DNA from 2 places in the Peribacillus sp. FSL P2-0133 genome. Region 2 is predicted to be linked to the other one. Evidence: a T-box and tRNA genes for the amino acid it is inferred to sense, from the RefSeq annotation. Region 2 holds a T-box; the other holds one or more tRNA genes.
The links. A T-box is a leader RNA that pairs with one kind of tRNA and senses whether it is charged. The one in region 2 lies ahead of leuS (leucine--tRNA ligase), so its partner is inferred to be a tRNA-Leu.
Positions count from the first base shown of each region.

Region 1: it has a tRNA-Leu gene. The T-box ahead of leuS (leucine--tRNA ligase) is inferred to sense a tRNA for this amino acid. The anticodon was not compared.

Region 1 covers NZ_CP150254.1:90,625-98,357, reverse strand. Annotated here, with positions in the region: rRNA gene MKY17_RS00540 (16S ribosomal RNA) at 1-1,500, opposite strand, end outside; tRNA gene MKY17_RS00535 (tRNA-Ala) at 1,659-1,734, opposite strand; tRNA gene MKY17_RS00530 (tRNA-Pro) at 1,745-1,821, opposite strand; tRNA gene MKY17_RS00525 (tRNA-Arg) at 1,830-1,906, opposite strand; tRNA gene MKY17_RS00520 (tRNA-Leu) at 1,923-2,011, opposite strand; tRNA gene MKY17_RS00515 (tRNA-Gly) at 2,024-2,098, opposite strand; tRNA gene MKY17_RS00510 (tRNA-Leu) at 2,104-2,185, opposite strand; tRNA gene MKY17_RS00505 (tRNA-Lys) at 2,195-2,270, opposite strand; tRNA gene MKY17_RS00500 (tRNA-Thr) at 2,313-2,388, opposite strand; tRNA gene MKY17_RS00495 (tRNA-Val) at 2,400-2,475, opposite strand; rRNA gene rrf (5S ribosomal RNA) at 2,486-2,601, opposite strand; rRNA gene MKY17_RS00485 (23S ribosomal RNA) at 2,666-5,598, opposite strand; rRNA gene MKY17_RS00480 (16S ribosomal RNA) at 5,774-7,324, opposite strand.
Region 2 covers NZ_CP150254.1:5,169,778-5,177,510, reverse strand. Annotated here, with positions in the region: gene MKY17_RS24915 (hypothetical protein) at 1-358, opposite strand, end outside; gene MKY17_RS24910 (class I SAM-dependent methyltransferase) at 497-1,069, opposite strand; gene MKY17_RS24905 (TIGR01212 family radical SAM protein) at 1,066-2,025, opposite strand; gene MKY17_RS24900 (SMI1/KNR4 family protein) at 2,194-2,700, shown strand; gene MKY17_RS24895 (DUF2524 family protein) at 2,796-3,059, shown strand; T-box leader at 3,215-3,446, shown strand; gene leuS (leucine--tRNA ligase) at 3,500-5,914, shown strand; gene MKY17_RS24885 (Ig-like domain-containing protein) at 6,242-7,733, shown strand, end outside.

The DNA.
Region 1 (7,733 bases), 730 kb from region 2:
CACCCCAATCATCTGTCCCACCTTAGGCGGCTGGCTCCATAAAGGTTACCTCACCGACTTCGGGTGTTACAAACTCTCGTGGTGTGACGGGCGGTGTGTACAAGGCCCGGGAACGTATTCACCGCGGCATGCTGATCCGCGATTACTAGCGATTCCGGCTTCATGCAGGCGAGTTGCAGCCTGCAATCCGAACTGAGAATGGCTTTATGGGATTCGCTTACCTTCGCAGGTTTGCAGCCCTTTGTACCATCCATTGTAGCACGTGTGTAGCCCAGGTCATAAGGGGCATGATGATTTGACGTCATCCCCACCTTCCTCCGGTTTGTCACCGGCAGTCACCTTAGAGTGCCCAACTGAATGCTGGCAACTAAGATCAAGGGTTGCGCTCGTTGCGGGACTTAACCCAACATCTCACGACACGAGCTGACGACAACCATGCACCACCTGTCACTCTGTCCCCCGAAGGGGAAAGCCCTATCTCTAGGGTTGTCAGAGGATGTCAAGACCTGGTAAGGTTCTTCGCGTTGCTTCGAATTAAACCACATGCTCCACCGCTTGTGCGGGCCCCCGTCAATTCCTTTGAGTTTCAGCCTTGCGGCCGTACTCCCCAGGCGGAGTGCTTAATGCGTTAGCTGCAGCACTAAAGGGCGGAAACCCTCTAACACTTAGCACTCATCGTTTACGGCGTGGACTACCAGGGTATCTAATCCTGTTTGCTCCCCACGCTTTCGCGCCTCAGTGTCAGTTACAGACCAGAAAGTCGCCTTCGCCACTGGTGTTCCTCCAAATCTCTACGCATTTCACCGCTACACTTGGAATTCCACTTTCCTCTTCTGCACTCAAGTTCCCCAGTTTCCAATGACCCTCCACGGTTGAGCCGTGGGCTTTCACATCAGACTTAAGGAACCACCTGCGCGCGCTTTACGCCCAATAATTCCGGACAACGCTTGCCACCTACGTATTACCGCGGCTGCTGGCACGTAGTTAGCCGTGGCTTTCTGGTTAGGTACCGTCAAGGTACCAGCAGTTACTCTGGTACTTGTTCTTCCCTAACAACAGAACTTTACGACCCGAAGGCCTTCTTCGTTCACGCGGCGTTGCTCCGTCAGACTTTCGTCCATTGCGGAAGATTCCCTACTGCTGCCTCCCGTAGGAGTCTGGGCCGTGTCTCAGTCCCAGTGTGGCCGATCACCCTCTCAGGTCGGCTACGCATCGTCGCCTTGGTGAGCCATTACCTCACCAACTAGCTAATGCGCCGCGGGCCCATCTATAAGTGACAGCGTAAACCGTCTTTCCATCTTCTCTCATGCGAGAAAAGAACGTATCCGGTATTAGCTCCGGTTTCCCGAAGTTATCCCAGTCTTATAGGCAGGTTGCCCACGTGTTACTCACCCGTCCGCCGCTAATCTCAGGGAGCAAGCTCCCATCGATTCGCTCGACTTGCATGTATTAGGCACGCCGCCAGCGTTCGTCCTGAGCCAGGATCAAACTCTCCGAAGAAATGTTTGACTTGCTCATTTGCTTTTTTGATAGTGTGTGCTCACTTAAAATTTAACGTTGGCGCTTTGTTTTGTTCAGTTTTCAAAGAGCAATTTGACTCTTCTTAAAGAATCAACTTTCTTATCATATCAAAGCCAAATGGGCTTGTCAAGTTTTTTTGGTGGAGCCTAGCGGGATCGAACCGCTGACCTCCTGCGTGCAAGGCAGGCGCTCTCCCAGCTGAGCTAAGGCCCCAAAAAAATCATGGTCGGGAAGACAGGATTCGAACCTGCGACCCCTTGGTCCCAAACCAAGTGCTCTACCAAGCTGAGCTACTTCCCGAAAAAATATGGTGCGCCCGGCGGGAGTCGAACCTACAACCTTCTGATTCGTAGTCAGATGCTCTATCCAATTGAGCTACGGGCGCATATTAAGATGAAAGATGGTGCCGAGGACCGGAATCGAACCGGTACGGTAGTCACCTACCGCAGGATTTTAAGTCCTGTGCGTCTGCCAGTTCCGCCACCCCGGCATAAATAAATAGTGGAGCGGAAGACGGGATTCGAACCCGCGACCCCAACCTTGGCAAGGTTGTATTCTACCACTGAACTACTTCCGCGAACATGCGGGTGAAGGGACTTGAACCCCCACGCCTTGCGGCGCCAGATCCTAAGTCTGGTGCGTCTGCCAATTCCGCCACACCCGCATAATAAAATGGTGAGCCATGAAGGATTCGAACCTTCGACCCTCTGATTAAAAGTCAGATGCTCTACCAACTGAGCTAATGGCTCATATATACTATTTATATATGCTATATCAAGCTTGTATGAAAATGGTGCCGGCAAGAGGACTTGAACCCCCAACCTACTGATTACAAGTCAGTTGCTCTACCAGTTGAGCTACACCGGCAAGTGTAAAAATGGTGGAGGATGACGGGATCGAACCGCCGACCCTCTGCTTGTAAGGCAGATGCTCTCCCAGCTGAGCTAATCCTCCATATATAACTGCTTGGCGGCGTCCTACTCTCACAGGGGGAAACCCCCAACTACCATCGGCGCTGAAGAGCTTAACTGCCGTGTTCGGAATGGGAACGGGTGTGACCTCTTCGCTATCGCCACCAAACATAAAAGGAACGTTGTTCCTTCAAAACTAGATAATAAGAAGGTATTTCATTTTTTAAAAAGCGTTGGTTAAGTCCTCGATCTATTAGTATCAGTCAGCTCCACATGTCGCCACGCTTCCACCTCTGACCTATCAACCTGATCATCTTTCAGGGATCTTACTAGCTTGCGCCATGGGAAATCTCATCTTGAGGGGGGCTTCATGCTTAGATGCTTTCAGCACTTATCCCGTCCGCACGTAGCTACCCAGCTATGCCTTTGGCAAGACAACTGGTACACCAGCGGTGCGTCCATCCCGGTCCTCTCGTACTAAGGACAGCTCCTCTCAAATTTCCTGCGCCCGCGACGGATAGGGACCGAACTGTCTCACGACGTTCTGAACCCAGCTCGCGTACCGCTTTAATGGGCGAACAGCCCAACCCTTGGGACCGACTACAGCCCCAGGATGCGATGAGCCGACATCGAGGTGCCAAACCTCCCCGTCGATGTGGACTCTTGGGGGAGATAAGCCTGTTATCCCCGGGGTAGCTTTTATCCGTTGAGCGATGGCCCTTCCATGCGGAACCACCGGATCACTAAGCCCGACTTTCGTCCCTGCTCGACTTGTAGGTCTCGCAGTCAAGCTCCCTTGTGCCTTTACACTCTACGAATGATTTCCAACCATTCTGAGGGAACCTTTGGGCGCCTCCGTTACTCTTTAGGAGGCGACCGCCCCAGTCAAACTGCCCACCTGACACTGTCTCCCACCCCGATAAGGGGCGCGGGTTAGAATTTCAATACAGCCAGGGTAGTATCCCACCAACGCCTCCACCGAAGCTAGCGCTCCGGCTTCTCAGGCTCCTACCTATCCTGTACAAGCTGTACCAAAATTCAATATCAGGCTGCAGTAAAGCTCCACGGGGTCTTTCCGTCCTGTCGCGGGTAACCTGCATCTTCACAGGTACTATAATTTCACCGAGTCTCTCGTTGAGACAGTGCCCAGATCGTTACACCTTTCGTGCGGGTCGGAACTTACCCGACAAGGAATTTCGCTACCTTAGGACCGTTATAGTTACGGCCGCCGTTTACTGGGGCTTCGGTTCAAAGCTTCGCTTGCGCTAACCTCTCCCCTTAACCTTCCAGCACCGGGCAGGTGTCAGCCCCTATACTTCGCCTTGCGGCTTCGCAGAGACCTGTGTTTTTGCTAAACAGTCGCCTGGGCCTATTCACTGCGGCTTTTCTGGGCTATTCACCCTAAAAAGCACCCCTTCTCCCGAAGTTACGGGGTCATTTTGCCGAGTTCCTTAACGAGAGTTCTCTCGCACACCTTAGGATTCTCTCCTCGCCTACCTGTGTCGGTTTGCGGTACGGGCACCTTACATCTCACTAGAGGCTTTTCTTGGCAGCGTGGAATCAGGAACTTCGGTACTATATTTCCCTCGCCATCACAGCTCCGCCTTAATGGAAACGGGATTTGCCTCGTTTCCGGCCTAACTGCTTGGACGCGCATATCCAACAGCGCGCTTACCCTATCCTTCTGCGTCCCCCCATCGTTCAAACGATGTATAGGTGGTACAGGAATATCAACCTGTTGTCCATCGCCTACGCCTTTCGGCCTCGGCTTAGGTCCCGACTAACCCTGAGCGGACGAGCCTTCCTCAGGAAACCTTAGGCATTCGGTGGAAGGGATTCTCACCCTTCTTTCGCTACTCATACCGGCATTCTCACTTCTAAGCGCTCCACCAGTCCTTCCGGTCTGACTTCAACGCCCTTAGAACGCTCTCCTACCATCGACACCTAATGGTGTCAATCCACAGCTTCGGTGATACGTTTAGCCCCGGTACATTTTCGGCGCGGAGTCACTCGACCAGTGAGCTATTACGCACTCTTTAAATGGTGGCTGCTTCTAAGCCAACATCCTGGTTGTCTAAGCAACTCCACATCCTTTTCCACTTAACGTATACTTTGGGACCTTAGCTGGTGGTCTGGGCTGTTTCCCTTTCGACTACGGATCTTATCACTCGCAGTCTGACTCCCAAGAATAAGTATTTGGCATTCGGAGTTTGACTGAATTCGGTAACCCGTTGGGGGCCCCTAGTCCAATCAGTGCTCTACCTCCAATACTCTCATCTTGAGGCTAGCCCTAAAGCTATTTCGGAGAGAACCAGCTATCTCCAGGTTCGATTGGAATTTCTCCGCTACCCACACCTCATCCCCGCACTTTTCAACGTGCGTGGGTTCGGGCCTCCATTCAGTGTTACCTGAACTTCACCCTGGACATGGGTAGATCACCTGGTTTCGGGTCTACGACCTCATACTCATTCGCCCTATTCAGACTCGCTTTCGCTGCGGCTCCGTCTCATCAACTTAACCTCGCATGAAATCGTAACTCGCCGGTTCATTCTACAAAAGGCACGCCATTACCCATTAACGGGCTTTGACTACTTGTAGGCACACGGTTTCAGGATCTATTTCACTCCCCTTCCGGGGTGCTTTTCACCTTTCCCTCACGGTACTGGTTCACTATCGGTCACTAGGGAGTATTTAGCCTTGGGAGATGGTCCTCCCTGCTTCCGACGGGATTTCTCGTGTCCCGCCGTACTCAGGATCCACTCAGGAGGGAACGAAGTTTCAACTACAGGGTTTTTACCTTCTTCGACGGACCTTTCCAGATCACTTCATTTACCCCGTTCCTTTGTAACTCCATGTTGAGTGTCCTACAACCCCAAGAGGCAAGCCTCTTGGTTTGGGCTAATTCCGTTTCGCTCGCCGCTACTCAGGAAATCGCGTTTGCTTTCTCTTCCTCCGGGTACTTAGATGTTTCAGTTCCCCGGGTCTGCCTTCAGTACCCTATGTATTCAGGTAAAGATACTGTTCCATTACGAACAGTGGGTTTCCCCATTCGGAAATCTCCGGATCAAAGCTTACTTACAGCTCCCCGAAGCATATCGGTGTTAGTCCCGTCCTTCATCGGCTCCTAGTGCCAAGGCATCCACCGTGCGCCCTTTCTAACTTAACCGTTAAAAAAGTCTTACAGATGCTTTGAAAAAAATTAATTGCCTTCTATCTATTATCTAGTTTTCAAGGAACAAAGCAGAAAGAATCCATCACATCGTGATGCTTCTCTTTCCTATTTGAATGAATTACTCATTCAAAACTGAACAAAACAAAAGCGCTCTCGTAATTATCCTTAGAAAGGAGGTGATCCAGCCGCACCTTCCGATACGGCTACCTTGTTACGACTTCACCCCAATCATCTGTCCCACCTTAGGCGGCTGGCTCCATAAAGGTTACCTCACCGACTTCGGGTGTTACAAACTCTCGTGGTGTGACGGGCGGTGTGTACAAGGCCCGGGAACGTATTCACCGCGGCATGCTGATCCGCGATTACTAGCGATTCCGGCTTCATGCAGGCGAGTTGCAGCCTGCAATCCGAACTGAGAATGGCTTTATGGGATTCGCTTACCTTCGCAGGTTTGCAGCCCTTTGTACCATCCATTGTAGCACGTGTGTAGCCCAGGTCATAAGGGGCATGATGATTTGACGTCATCCCCACCTTCCTCCGGTTTGTCACCGGCAGTCACCTTAGAGTGCCCAACTGAATGCTGGCAACTAAGATCAAGGGTTGCGCTCGTTGCGGGACTTAACCCAACATCTCACGACACGAGCTGACGACAACCATGCACCACCTGTCACTCTGTCCCCCGAAGGGGAAAGCCCTATCTCTAGGGTTGTCAGAGGATGTCAAGACCTGGTAAGGTTCTTCGCGTTGCTTCGAATTAAACCACATGCTCCACCGCTTGTGCGGGCCCCCGTCAATTCCTTTGAGTTTCAGCCTTGCGGCCGTACTCCCCAGGCGGAGTGCTTAATGCGTTAGCTGCAGCACTAAAGGGCGGAAACCCTCTAACACTTAGCACTCATCGTTTACGGCGTGGACTACCAGGGTATCTAATCCTGTTTGCTCCCCACGCTTTCGCGCCTCAGTGTCAGTTACAGACCAGAAAGTCGCCTTCGCCACTGGTGTTCCTCCAAATCTCTACGCATTTCACCGCTACACTTGGAATTCCACTTTCCTCTTCTGCACTCAAGTTCCCCAGTTTCCAATGACCCTCCACGGTTGAGCCGTGGGCTTTCACATCAGACTTAAGGAACCACCTGCGCGCGCTTTACGCCCAATAATTCCGGACAACGCTTGCCACCTACGTATTACCGCGGCTGCTGGCACGTAGTTAGCCGTGGCTTTCTGGTTAGGTACCGTCAAGGTACCAGCAGTTACTCTGGTACTTGTTCTTCCCTAACAACAGAACTTTACGACCCGAAGGCCTTCTTCGTTCACGCGGCGTTGCTCCGTCAGACTTTCGTCCATTGCGGAAGATTCCCTACTGCTGCCTCCCGTAGGAGTCTGGGCCGTGTCTCAGTCCCAGTGTGGCCGATCACCCTCTCAGGTCGGCTACGCATCGTCGCCTTGGTGAGCCATTACCTCACCAACTAGCTAATGCGCCGCGGGCCCATCTATAAGTGACAGCGTAAACCGTCTTTCCATCTTCTCTCATGCGAGAAAAGAACGTATCCGGTATTAGCTCCGGTTTCCCGAAGTTATCCCAGTCTTATAGGCAGGTTGCCCACGTGTTACTCACCCGTCCGCCGCTAATCTCAGGGAGCAAGCTCCCATCGATTCGCTCGACTTGCATGTATTAGGCACGCCGCCAGCGTTCGTCCTGAGCCAGGATCAAACTCTCCGAAGAAATGTTTGACTTGCTCATTTGCTTTTTTGATAGTGTGTGCTCACTTAAAATTTAACGTTGGCGCTTTGTTTTGTTCAGTTTTCAAAGAGCAATATCTTTCGGAACAGCTTATTTATAATAACATTTTCATTACTGCAAGTCAACAACTTTTTAAAACTTTTTAAAAGTTTGTAATCTGTTTGCAACTCGTTCGTAACGACAGATATAAATATAACACCATTACGTTAAGTGCGCAATACCTTTTTTAAAGTTTTTTTGAGATAATGTTGTTTTTCTTTCAAGCCCTAGAATCCACTCTATTAAAAGACATGAAATTATAATAAAAAAACAAAAAACCGAATGGGACATACCAGGATCATGAGCTACGCCCAATGATCCCAGCCATCCGAATTCGGCCTGCAATCAATAT
Region 2 (7,733 bases):
CCGGTGCCCAGAAAGTAACCGGATACATAAATTGGTTTAAATGTGTAAGTTCTTTTTTATTGGATAATGCGGTCGATAGAAGATAAATGGATTTGAAGGTCAAGTCATTGGCGAATAGGTCCAAAAGCGTCGCTTTCATATTCATGATTGCTTCATGGTTTTGGGTGGAAATCATTAAATCGAGCTGTGGCAGGAACTTATCAAAATGATGATCGAATTGTTTGAGGTCCTCCATGGTTTTTTGTTTTTCTGTCAACGAGTTAAGCGAGCTGACAAAATTCCCGTATTGCTCACTTGAATCCCTTTTGATTTTTTCAGTCAGTATATCCGTCAGTATTGAAGTAGGCAAATGTTCCATCTTCTGCACCCTCTTATCTATTTTCTATCATTATAATCATTATAGACGAAAAATTCAAAAAGTTATGATTGGTAATTCTGCTGCCTGCGTGGTGGGATTGAAAAAACACCGTTCGTATTGAACGGTGTCAAAAGTCTTTCATCTCTTTTCAATCGCGACAATGAATGGCGGATTGTTTGCTTGGTTGATGAACCCGTATTTCAGGATATGGGCTTTTTGTTGAGGGAAGTTCTCTACATAATCCATCAATGCATCCCGTTCTTCCGATCCCCCCGGATGACCATGGTAAATGACGAGGATGATGATGCCTTCAGGTGCCAGCAGTTCGAACAGCTGTTCAATGGCTGATATCGTCGTATCGGCTTGGGTGATGATTGATTTGTCTCCGCCAGGAAGGTAGCCTAGGTTGAAAATGGCACCTGTGATCTTTCCGGAATGTTCTTTCCTGATGTATTTGCTTATATGTTCATGCCCATCGTGAATGAGGGTGCAGCGCTCTTGTAAATTCTCCGCGTTCAGTTTCGCCGCTGTGGTTTGGATCGCTTCTTTCTGAATATCAAAACTATAGACATGTCCGTTTACACCTGTAAGCCCTGCAAGAAAGGCCGTATCAAAACCGTTGCCCATCGTGCCATCTATGGTTATATCCCCGGGGCGGACCGCTTTTTCCAGCAGAATCCTGGCGAATGGCAAAATTCGATCAAGCTTCATGATTGTACCTCCGTGTGATGATTTTTTCCCTGCCAGCTATTGCGGCGTTTCAATTCGGCGTCAATGGCATTCAAGACATCCCATTTATTAACGCTCCACATTGGACCGATCATCAAATCGATCGGACCGTCACCCGTAATGCGGTGAACGATCATTTCTGGAGGGATTATTTCGAGCTGGTCACATACCAGGCTGACATAATCGTCACGGTCAAGAAACTCGAGCATGCCCTTTTCATATTGTTTGACCATCGGTGTTCCTTTTAATAGATGAAGTAAATGGATTTTTATCCCCTGCACATCGAGTTTGGCAACTTCACGGGCTGTTTCCATCATCATGCCGTAATCTTCCTGAGGAAGGCCATTGATGATATGGGAGCATATGCGGATGCCGTGTTTGCGCAGTTTATCGACGCCTTCTTTGTAGCAATCGAAGTCATGGGCACGGTTGATCATCGTTGCGGTCTTTTCATGAACCGTCTGGAGACCAAGCTCCACCCAAAGGTAGGTGCGTTCGTTCAATTCCGCTAAATACTCGACTACATCATCTGGAAGGCAATCCGGGCGTGTCGCGATCGAGAGTCCGACGACACCTTCCTGGGTCAATACACTTTCATATTTCTCGCGAAGCTCTGCCACGGGTGCATGCGTATTCGTGAACGCTTGGAAATAGGCCATATATTTTCCATCTTTCCATTTATGATGCATCCGTTCGCTGATCTTCTTAAACTGGACGTCGAGGGGTTCAACCCTGTTGCCCGCAAAGTCACCAGAGCCTGAGGCACTGCAGAAGGTACAGCCGCCATGTGCGACGGTGCCATCACGGTTCGGACAGTCAAAACCGCCATCCAGGGCAACTTTAAAGACCTTATGTCCAAAATGTTCCCTCAGGTGGTAATTCCATGTATGATATCGTTTGTTATCCGTTGCATATATAAACGGGTTTGCTTGATTCAAATCAGCAACCTCCTAAATAAAATAAAGCGCAACATATATTATACAACATTCTCGCAGCTAGGTCTTTTTTTGAAAAATAAGCGTATACTGTATACTTGAAGGCTAAACATTTTGCTGCTATTTCCAGTATATCTTTGAATGACTATATCCAATCGGGAGCTGATGGACATGACCGGTCAAGTTGAAGAAGCAATTAATCAAATGAAAAAGAAATTAGCCGAAAATAATCAGGTGATCGAAGTAAATGAAGATGGGTTCATATACAAAGCCACTTGCACCTTCAATTCACCTGCTTCGGATGAACAAATTCATTCCTTTGAAAAGAAAACCGGACTGCTTCTGCCCGAGGATTATAAGGAGTTTTTAAAAATAACCAATGGATGCCGTCTGTTCGATAATGTGGAATCGGGTGGGGAAAATGATTTATACAGTCTGGATGATATTATTAATTACACATATGAAAATTCCTACGAGGGATGCTATAAAGTGGCCTGCATTTATCAAGATAATATCGTCATCGATGGGGAAGCCGTCGCTAAAGGCGATAAGGAGTATTTAATGGTAAAAGGCCATATCGATGATTTTGAAGAAGGCGAGAAACTCCATATGGGCTTTGCCGAATGGATCGAGCGGTTCATTTCACATCAAGGGGAAAAGTTTTGGGATAAAGGATGATTGCTCAAAAAAAATGATAATCCACTCGTTAATTGCTCAAACTAATGAAGATGATTCCGAATCATCCAAATGAGACGCGAAGGAGAGGGTTTGTAATGGCAACCAGACAATCCGTCGATCATTTTTTAGAGCAATGTGAAGGAGCTCTCCATTTTGCAGAGTATGAATTTAACGAAGCCTCACGGCAGGAGCATTATGATGATGAACAATTTCAAAATTCGCAGAGGTATATCGAAGAGGCATTGACGGATATGGAACGATTATACAACAGCGCTAATGCCCAACAACGGGATATGCTTACTCGGATGCAGCAGCAGTTGAATGAATTGAGGAATGAAATGATTTTACTGCGACATTAAAGGGAAGCAAGGGAGCTATGAATGAATAGCTCCCTTTTTTTGCACAATTTTTCTTGAATTCGCATATATAATGAAAAACCTGTCGATAATGTTTATGTACGGCTATTGCAATTATCGGTGAAATTGACTAGAATGAAATAAAATGCAATATTCTCATAAAGACTATGATGAGGAATAGTAGCGGTTTAAACCAGTAAAGAGAGTTGACGGGTGGTGCAAGTCAACCTGGGATGGTCGTGAACTCGCCTTGGAGTCCCGGGTGTGAAGGTGAAAAGTAATGCCTGGCGTTTCAATCCATGTTACGGATGTTTTAAGCTGGGCGGATTTTAGCTATCGCCAATGTGGGTGGTACCGCGGGAAGATATACATAATCCTCTCGTCCCTATTTTGGGATGAGGGGTTTTTTATTGTTTTTTATACGGAAATTAGGAGGAAATCATATGAGTTTTGACCATAGAAGCATAGAAACGAAATGGCAAAAGTATTGGGAAGGCAATAAGACATTCAAAACGGGTGAAGAAAGCGGCAAACGCAAATTCTACGCCCTGGATATGTTCCCGTATCCTTCAGGGGCCGGTCTTCATGTAGGGCACCCGGAAGGTTATACGGCAAGCGATATCCTGGCACGGATGAAACGGGCGCAGGGGTATAATGTATTGCACCCGATCGGCTGGGACGCTTTTGGACTTCCTGCAGAGCAATATGCGATCGATACGGGAAATGATCCGGCTGAATTCACGGAGCACAACATCAACACGTTCCGCCGCCAAATCAAAGCCCTTGGTTTTTCTTATGACTGGGATCGCGAAATAAACACGACAGATCCCGACTATTACAAATGGACGCAATGGATCTTCTTGAAATTATATGAAAAGGGCCTTGCATATATTGATGAAGTGGCCGTTAACTGGTGTCCGGCACTTGGCACGGTATTGGCTAACGAAGAAGTCATCGATGGGAAAAGTGAACGTGGGGGCCATCCGGTCGAGCGCCGTCCGATGAAACAGTGGATGCTTCGTATCACGGCGTATGCGGACCGCTTAATCGATGATCTGAATGATGTGGATTGGCCGGAAAACATCAAGGATATGCAGCGTAACTGGATTGGCCGTTCTGAGGGAGCGGAGGTTACATTCAATATCGATGGCTTCGATGAATCATTCACGGTGTTCACGACTCGTCCGGATACGTTATTCGGTGCAACATATGCCGTATTGGCACCTGAACATCAGTTTGTCGATAAAATTACGACGGCTGATCAAAGGGCGGCAGTTGAAGCCTATTTAGATGAAGTGAAACATAAAAGCGACTTGGAAAGAACAGACTTGGCAAAGGATAAATCAGGCGTGTTCACGGGGGCTTATGCCATTAACCCGGTAAACGGCGAAAAAATGCCGATCTGGATTGCCGATTACGTGTTGATCAGCTACGGAACAGGAGCAATCATGGCCGTTCCTGCCCATGATGAGCGTGATTATGAATTTGCAGTCAAGTTCGACTTGCCAATCAAGGAAGTCGTAGCTGGCGGAGACGTTACAAGTGAAGCATATACAGGCGATGGACTTCATGTGAATTCGGAATTCCTTGATGGATTGAATAAAGAAGAAGCCATTACGACCATGATCAAATGGCTGGAAGAAAAAGAAATCGGAACGAAGAAAATAACATACCGCCTTCGCGATTGGTTATTCAGCCGTCAGCGTTACTGGGGTGAACCGATTCCAATCATCCATTGGGAAGACGGCACGATGTCTCCAGTGAAGGAAGAAGATCTTCCGCTGATTTTACCGAAAGCTACGGACATCAAGCCTTCAGGTACAGGCGAATCACCACTTGCGAACATATCGGAATGGGTGAATGTAACGGATGAAAACGGACGAAAAGGGCGCCGTGAGACAAACACGATGCCACAGTGGGCAGGCAGCAGCTGGTACTTCCTACGTTATATCGATCCGGACAACAAGGAAGCACTTGCAGATCCTGAAAAATTAAAAGAATGGATGCCGGTCGACATTTATATCGGCGGCGCCGAGCATGCGGTGCTTCACTTGCTTTACGCTCGTTTCTGGCATAAATTCCTGTATGATATCGGTGTCGTGCCAACGAAGGAACCATTCCAAAACCTATTCAACCAAGGAATGATCCTTGGCGAGAATAATGAAAAAATGAGTAAATCCAAAGGGAATGTCGTGAACCCGGATGATATCGTTGAAAGCCATGGTGCCGATACACTTCGCATGTACGAAATGTTCATGGGGCCATTGGATGCTTCGATTGCCTGGTCCACAAACGGATTGGACGGTTCTCGCAGATTCCTTGACCGTATCTGGCGTTTATTGGTCAACGATGACGGTACGATCACAGATAAGATGACAGAGACGGATGACACGGGCAAGCTCGAAAAAGTCTATCATCAAACGGTTAAAAAAGTGACCGAGAACTATGAGGAATTGAAATTCAATACGGCGATTTCACAATTGATGGTATTCATTAATGATGCTTATAAAGCGGATTCGCTTCCTAAAGTATATGTCGAAGGCTTCGTAAAACTGCTTGCACCAGTTGCACCGCACATCGCCGAGGAAATTTGGTCTAAACTGGACCATTCCGAAAGCATCACATACGGAACATGGCCGGCTTTCGACGAAGCGAAGTTAGTGGATAACGAAGTCGAAATCGTCATCCAAATCAACGGAAAAGTCAAAGCGAAATTAATGGTGCCGACTGACACTACGAAAGAAAAACTGGAAGAAATCGCGATGGGTGATGATTCCATCAAAGAACAAATCGATGGGAAAACCATTCGTAAAGTGATTGCCGTACCAGGCAAATTAGTCAATATCGTCGCAAACTAAATAAAAATGATTGCAAGCTGTCCCGCATATTTTAACTGCTGGGGCAGCTTTTTTTTCGCAGTCATTGGCCGGCCATTAGGAAATAGGTCATGTTAGGATTTCCACCGATTTGAATCTATCAGATGTTGGCAACGACTATCGTCATGAGATGACCATCGGAACTCAAATATCTTGCTTAATTGGTACATGTGAATCATTTTTTGGCTTGATGGACAAATAAATCAAGCATTTGACATAAAAAAGGGAAAAAATTGGTTGATAAAATTTTACAGTGTGATAGTTTGGTATAGTACTGTTATTTTTTAACCAATTATTGGAGGGGAAACCGTGAAATTTAAGAATGTGAGTCGAATTACGGCGTGTGTACTAATTTTTGCACTGATTTTCAGCTTGATGGTACCGCTAAATTCTCAAGCTGCACCTGCAACACCCATTGAAAATGTAAAAACGATCAAAAATGGGGACACTCTGGACGGAAAGTTTGAAAAACCGGATGTTCAATGGTATCAAATCAGTCCCACAACAGAAGAAATACAAAAGTTCTCCCATATTGAGTTCGAAGTCAATTCGGACAAAATCTTGAATATCTCCGTATATCAAGATAAAGAAAAAGCAGAAAAAGATGAGAGCAATTATATTGTCTCTTCTTATCCTGATGAAAAAGCTGTAATCGATTTCCCATATGCTTGGGAAGGCACATATTATGTTAAAGTTGAATATTTCGGCGATACGGATGATGAGGGAAATCCGATCCCGGATGCGGAAAATGTAGCTGAATACTCCATCAATGCGCATTCAGTAACATTGCCACCATCTGCCGGGGACGAAGGGGAGGATCTCGAATCATGCCCGGTTGAAGTGAGTGTAAACGATAAGAAAACGGGAGAATCCATGTTGAAAACACTCCGCGTGTTTAGAGATGAGGTTCTCACGAAGTCGCCTGAGGGACGTACCCTTTCCTCTTTATACTATAAAGCTTCGCCATTCCTGGCTCTTCATCTTGCCGGGAATAAAACGGCAAGGGAAGCCGTTTATAATCACTTAGTCGAGGTTAAGCCCCTTATTGAGGATCTTAATGAAAATGGAGCAAGCAGTACGGCAGTCATTAGCAACAAGCAGCAAGAAGCAATTAAGGCCTTATTCAAAAAGTCGACAGACGTCGCTCCAGCCGGATTGAAAAAGGATATGGAAGCCATTGCAAAGAAAGTCAATCTTGATAAGCTTGCAGGTGAAAGAATCGTCGACATCGCAAGCAAAGCGGGAATCGAACTTCCGGCTTCGAAAAATGTAAAGAACAAATATATCGTCAAACTTAAACCAGGGAAGTCATTAAGCGCTGTCCAATCCAAGGTAAGTGGAAAAGGATATGGAACATTATCGGCACCTAAGCAACAAGAGGTTCTGTATGATGATATGTATGTAGTAGAGTTAAAGAACCAAGCTAAAATGAGCACAGCAGCACTATCCGGTATCGAAAAACTTCCAGAAGTGGAATATATCGAACCGGTAAAAACGTACAAAGCATTTTCTGCCGACATACAATCACCGTATCAATGGTCTTTAGATAATGCCGGTGGGGAAGAAGGCATAAAGGGAGCGGACATCGATAACGAAAAACTGCAGAACCTTATTAAGAAACGTAATTTAAAAGATACATTGGTAGCGGTCATCGACACAGGTGTCGATGATTCACTTGCAGATCTACAGGGTGTCGTTGAAATGGAGTCAGGTAAGAACTTCATCGATAAGAAAGAAAAAGCAATCGATGACAATGGCCATGGTACACATGTATCCGGAATCATCGCTGCCAAAGCGGATA